Regions from separate parts of the Salibacterium sp. K-3 genome, predicted to be linked through region 1. Evidence: riboswitches for the same ligand, from Rfam matches in the RefSeq annotation. Region 1 holds a riboswitch; the other holds the start of a gene.
What was found. A riboswitch is a leader RNA that binds a small molecule or an ion and turns the genes downstream of it on or off. The one in region 1 is predicted to bind thiamine pyrophosphate.
Positions count from the first base shown of each region.

Region 2: linked by a shared signal. The riboswitch ahead of tenA (thiaminase II) and the one ahead of thiD (bifunctional hydroxymethylpyrimidine kinase/phosphomethylpyrimidine kinase) in region 1 are both predicted to bind thiamine pyrophosphate.

Region 1 covers NZ_JBSVZE010000003.1:46,564-49,804, reverse strand. Annotated here, with positions in the region: gene coaW (type II pantothenate kinase) at 1-812, shown strand, start outside; gene ACW9JV_RS15855 (MarR family winged helix-turn-helix transcriptional regulator) at 841-1,299, shown strand; TPP riboswitch at 1,353-1,462, shown strand; gene thiD (bifunctional hydroxymethylpyrimidine kinase/phosphomethylpyrimidine kinase) at 1,537-2,361, shown strand; gene thiM (hydroxyethylthiazole kinase) at 2,365-3,195, shown strand; gene thiE (thiamine phosphate synthase) at 3,188-3,241, shown strand, end outside.
Region 2 covers NZ_JBSVZE010000001.1:581,836-585,076, reverse strand. Annotated here, with positions in the region: gene ACW9JV_RS02695 (putative bifunctional diguanylate cyclase/phosphodiesterase) at 1-1,518, shown strand, start outside; gene ACW9JV_RS02690 (hypothetical protein) at 1,610-1,735, shown strand; TPP riboswitch at 1,816-1,923, shown strand; gene tenA (thiaminase II) at 2,051-2,749, shown strand; gene ACW9JV_RS02680 (ECF transporter S component) at 2,746-3,241, shown strand, end outside.

The sequences.
Region 1 (3,241 bases):
GCGGAACACTTGCGAAGATCGTATATACGAAAAACGACAGGATACAATATAAGAAAATGAGAACCGACCAGATCGATGAGATCATTGATTGGATACATAACCGCTTTTCAGAGCCGGAAATACATATAACAGGTGGGAAGGCGGGGGTGCTGGCTGCAGCATTTCCGGAACGGATTATCAAAGTCAATGAATTTGAGGCGACCTGTGCAGGAGTGCGCCGGCTGCTTGAACAGCAGGGTCTGGACTCCGCTGTCGGAAGCCGGTTTCTTGTAACCAACGTTGGAACAGGAACTTCGATACATTATGTTTCCGGGGAAAGGTATGAACGTATCGGAGGAAGCGGTATGGGAGGCGGAACCCTCCTCGGCCTGTCTTATCTGCTTACAGGTGAAGATGACTTTGAAACCATTTTAAAAATGGGCCGGGAAGGGGACGGACCATCGTTGAATATGACCGTGGCTGACATTTACTCCCACGAGACACCACCGATTCCCGGAGAACTCACTGCCAGTAATTTTGGAAATACAGCTAATATGAAAGAATCGACATTTTCCAACGAAGATTATATTGCAGCGATTGTAAGAATGATCGGCGAAACGATTACGACCATGAGTGTGCAGGCTGCGGAACGTCTGGATACGAATGCTGTTGTTTATATTGGTTCGACATTCGCGGGCCATGATACACTAAAAGAGATAATAAAAGGCTACACACAATTACGGGGAAAAGAACCTTACTTCCTGCCGCAGGGAGAGTACAGCGGAGCGGTCGGAGCGCTGCTGCACAACGGACGGATCAATGCTGTCCTGTAACGGGGAAGAGAAAAGGGGATAATCAATCATGAATACACAGGAATATAGACGAATCTATTTGGAATCCATCGATTCACTGGAAAATATAGTGAAATACCTGCAGCCGAAACTGCCGATCCTGAGTAAACTGCAGCTCACATCCCGCCAGGAATCCATGATGATATTGTTTATCCGGCACGAAGGGATGACGCTTGGGGAAATGGCGGAGCGGCTCGGTATTTCAAAAAGCGCGGTCACCCAATCCGTAAATAAACTCGAAAATGAAGATCTGTTGATCCGTTTCATCAATGAAAACAACCGCAGGGAAGTAACGATGAGTCTCGGAGAAACCGGGAAACAGCTGAAAAAAGAATTTGACATGTTCGAAACGTCTATCGTCCAGGATTATTTGACTCAGCTTGAACTGGAGGAGCTGAAACAAATGCTCAGCACCTTCAGGAAGTTCGAAGCCATTATTAAAGAAGGAGAGAAGAACAGCAGCAGCTGATTGACAGGTTTGATTCCTGTCCAGTAGGATATATATAAAGACGTATTGATACAACTATCCACTAGGGGCGCTGAACACAGCTGAGATGATGCTTTTTTCGGGCATCGGTCCCTCAGAACCTGATATGGCTAGTACCATCGGAGGAAAGTGGAGCGAACGCACAGATGGATAAACGATGAATGTGCAGCCGCTCTTCCTGAAGAAGAGCGGCTTTTCTTATTGAAGGAGGAAAAAAATATGAATGATATTCCGAGTGTCCTGTCTATTGCCGGCACTGATCCAAGCGGCGGTGCTGGTATTCATGCGGATCTGAAAACATTTCAGGAGTGTAAAGTCTACGGCATGGCAGTGGTGACGTCAGTCATCGCCCAGAATACCGAAGGAGTGCAGAACGTATGGCATCTGCCGATTGATGCACTGGAAGAACAGATTATGGCCGTCCTTGAAGATATCAGGCCTGACGTTATTAAAACAGGCATGATTGCCACCCCGGAGATGATCGAAAAGACGGCAAAGCTGCTGGAGAACGCAGATATTCCCCTCGTCATTGATCCTGTGATGGTGGCCACCAGCGGAGATTCATTGATGGAGGACGAATCCACGTCCATCATGAAAAACAAACTGTTTCCACTGGCTGCAGTCGCCACGCCGAATATGGATGAAGCCAGGCTGCTTACCGGCATGGACATTCAGACCCGGGAAGATGTTGAAAAAGCAGCAAAGATGCTTGTCGAAGATATGGGGGTCTCCGCAGCCGTAATAAAAGGCGGTCATAAGGCAGGAGATGCCGAGGATATTATCTACTACAATGGAGAAGTGGATGTCGTAAGCGTGCCCAGAACAAAGACACATCACACCCATGGCACCGGATGCACCTTTTCTGCAGCGATCGCGGCTCATCTTGCCCGCGGGCAGGAAGTGAAAGAGGCGATCCGTAACAGTAAGACCTTTATTACCCATGCAGTATCACAAACGCTCGGTATCGGGAAAGGAAACGGTCCGGTCAATCACTGGGGATCGAGATTTTCCCGGGAGGACCTGCTGCACGAAGGAAGGAGGTAAAAAATGAAAGCAAAAGAAGTCGGAGCTTTTTTAGACCAGGTAAGAAACCAAAAACCACTGATTTACAATATTACGAACAAGGTAGTGGCTGGTTTTAACGCCAACGGCCTGCTGGCTGTCGGCGCATCCCCGGTGATGGCGGACGCCCCGGACGAAGCAGCCGATATGGCGGCTGCAGCGGATGCCCTTGTGCTGAATATCGGAACCCTTCATCCGGAACAGGTGGAAAGTATGTATACTGCCGGCAGAGCGGCTTCCCAAAAAGGCATTCCGGTTGTGCTGGATCCTGTCGGAGCAGGAGCGACGCCGTACCGGACCAACACTGCCCGCGATCTGCTGCGGCAGCTGGATGTGACGCTGCTCCGCGGCAACGTTGGGGAGATTTCTGCCATCGCTGGACTGGATAGTGAGATGAAAGGAGTAGACGTATCCGGCACCAATAAGGATACGGCTGTCATTGCAGAATATGCAGCTGATACCCTCGGCCTTCCGGCGGCCGTCACCGGGCCGGTGGATGCGGTATCCAACGGCAGGGATACGTATCATATCTACAACGGACATTCCATGATGGCAAGAATAACCGGAAGCGGCTGCCTTGCCAGTGCAGTGGCGGCCTCCTTTTTAACGGCATCGGAAGACGTCGTCAAAGGAGCGGCGGCGGCTCTCGGGTTTTACGGCACAGCAGCAGAACGGGCGGAAGGCTTTGCGGCCAATCAAGGTCCGGGGACCTTCCAGATTGAACTGTTGAATGCGCTGTATCACGTCGGGGAACTTGATCTCCGTCAGAGTCTTCATATGAAACAGGTGAAACAGGTGAAACAGGATCATGAATAGGGATCAGTATCTTCTATATTTTATTATGGGAAGCAACAACACGAAC
Region 2 (3,241 bases), on a different contig from region 1:
ACAGCTTTTCACTTAATTCTCTCTACGCTGCTGGGTGTGCTTTTATTCTTATTATGGCAGAAAGTTTCAGCCAAAAACAGAGTGACAGTATCCCTTTTGTACCTTGTTATTTATATATCCGTCTTTCTCCCCAGTTTTGTCATGGCGATGAGCCTGTTTTACGAAGCACTTGGATCGGCCGGCATCCTGTTTTTTGATATGCTCCTGCTTCTGGTAAACCTCTTTTTGAAAAGTCATTACCGCTTTTACAACGACTATTATCAGGCGGCATACTTTGACGAGCTGACCGGCCTGCCGAATGCCAAAAGCTTTGATGAACATCAAAAAGAGTGGAACGGCAGGTATTATGTATTTCTGATTAACATTGATGAATTCAAGCGGATCAACAGTTATTTCGGCAGGGAAGGCGCTGCATACATATTGATTTCCTATGCCAGCCGGCTTCTTTCCCGGTGCGGATCAGACGGACGGGTCTACCGGATAAACAGCGATGAATTTGTGATCGTGGCAGGTCCGGAAATCTATGACCGGCTAAAACAGATGCTTCCTGCTGATGTGAACGAACCGTTTCTGTATCATCATGAACCTATCTATCTGGAAATCAGCATCGGTGTCAGCGAACATCCGGCTTCCCACAGAAAACCGGCACCGCAGCTGCTTCAGGAGGCCAATATGGCCATGCAGAAAGCAAAAGAAACCGAAGGGTCGTCGCTCTCCATCTATACACAAGCCCTTGCCGACGCTTCCCTTTCCTATATCAAACTGCAGCGGGACCTGCATCATGCAGTCCAGTCAGAAGAACTGTACTTGATCTTCCAGCCGCAGCTTTCTGTTACGGACGGGACTCCTTTCGGTTTCGAGGCCCTTCTGCGCTGGGAGCATCCGGATCATGGATATATTTCCCCCGGCGAATTCATCCCGGCCGCTGAAAATTCCAGTTTGATCCACCCTCTCGGCCGCTGGGTGTTAAAAGAAGCATGCCGGATGTTAAAAGAAAGACAGGATTATGGAAAAAGCATGTACAGTGTATCCGTAAATGTGTCTTTCCGCCAGTTTCATGACCCGGGATTTGAAGATTACGTCATCGACACGCTCACCCGCTTTGATATTGATCCTCGTTTGATCACACTCGAGCTCACAGAATCCGCCACCATTGATAATCTTCACGACCTGGTCCCGACGCTTACCAAATGGAAAGAAACCGGGATCAGACTGGCACTCGATGATTTCGGCTCCGGGTATTCTTCGATGAACTATATCGGCACCCTGCCGTTCGATCTGATTAAAATTGACCGTTCGTTTATCCAGGACCTTCCTGCCTCCTGGTCCAAAGGAGCTATCGTGCGAGCGGTGGTGACACTGGCCCATGATTTGAATATGAAAGTGATCGCTGAAGGAGTGGAAACGATGGAGCAGTGGCACTGGCTCCACTCTCATTCCTGTGATGCCGTCCAGGGTTTTCTCATAGGCAGAGGCAGCCAATGGATAGACGCCGGCATTTACGAATCCTTTCGATGAGAAAAGGGCGGCGTTAAAGCATATTGTTTCAGCCTCCCCCGGCGCGGGAATAAGAGAAATAACGTATTCTATCACAGAAGGGAGTATTCTGATGAGCCTGAAAAAGAAATTATTCTCGACTGCCAAGGAATATCTGAAAGATGAAAAAAACCGGGAAAAAGCAAAACAGGCAGCGTCGACGGCCGTCAATAAAGCGAAACAGATGAGAAAAAAATAGATGTACGCTGCATCATTTTTTCCGTGAAAAATTTTGACAATTCTGTGTGCGCGTGATATGATGCAGACAATTGCATAAAACGAGTCCGCTGGGGGCGCTGTAAAGCTGAGATAAGGAATGCTCGATTCCTTGGTCCCTTTGAACCTGATCTGGTTAGTACCAGCGAAGGGAAGTGGAGCCGGCAGATCTGTCTGTGGACAGTGGTGCGCTCCTGTGTGCACCATCTCATCCATAATATCTCCTATAACAGAGCCGCTCCATTTCCGGAGCGGCTCTTTTTATGTGAATAATCACAGAAAGGCAGGAGATGAAAGAATGCGATTTTCAGAGAAACTGAGGCAGAAAACGAACCACATTTTTGAGGCGTGCTATGACCACCCGTTCATTCAAGGCATCGGAAACGGTCATTTGGAAAAGGAACAGTTGATTCATTATGTGAAACAGGATTATGAGTACCTGAACGCCATGATACAGGCGCGTGCGCTCGGCATGGCAAAATGCAGCACCCGCGAAGACATGGAGATGTTTCACACCGGCATCGGATTCATTTTAAACAGCGAGATCCACCCCCACCACAATTTATGCGACCAGGCCGGCGTAGGCTACGATGAGCTGCAGGGATATCCGCTCGCGCCCGTCGCACAGCATTACGCCAAACATATGCTTCACACCGCCTATGAAGGCAATATCGGGGATATTATCGCCGCCACCCTGCCGTGCCCCTGGATTTATCTATATGTTGGAGAACGACTTGTCGAGGAATACAACCCGGATGAAACACATCCGTTCTACGGCTGGATTTCATTTTACGGGAAACAGGAAGAGCCGCGTATGCAGGAATATCTGGATAAACTGGATGCCATGGCAGAAAAAGCTTCCGACGAAGAGGTGAAACGCTGGGAAGAACATTTCGTGGATGGCTGCCAGCTCGAGTACATGTTTTTTGATATGGCTTATAAAGCAGAGGATTGGCCGTTCGCTGAAAATAAAAAGCCGGAGAGTGCAGAAAAATGAAGCAGACCCGCACCATGAATCTCCGTGAAATTGTTGTCATGGCTTTTATTTCCGCCGTCTTCGGCGTACTGTATCTCCTCTGGATCTTCCTCGGGCAGCTCGTCACCGGTTTACTCGGTCCGGTGGGCGGCGGATTGATGGCCGGTTTCTGGATCATGGCCCCCGTCGTCTGTGCGCTTATCATCCAGAAACCGGGAGCAGCTCTTGCTGCCGAAATGATCGCAGCCGGAACCGAAGTCATGGTCGGATCTGTTAACGCCGGGTCTGTTCTTATCCTTGGTTTCACCCAGGGAATCGGTGCGGAACTCATTTTTGCCATATTCCGCTACCGCAGTTTCAAACTGCCCGTGCTGATGCTGGCCGGCATGGCCGGCACAGCCGCCAGCTTCCTGACCCAGTTCGCCATGTACGGTTACAGCCAGTACGCAGCGGTTGTCGTCTGGCTCATGCTTGGTACGATGCTCTTAAGCGGCATGCTGCTAGCAGGCTGGG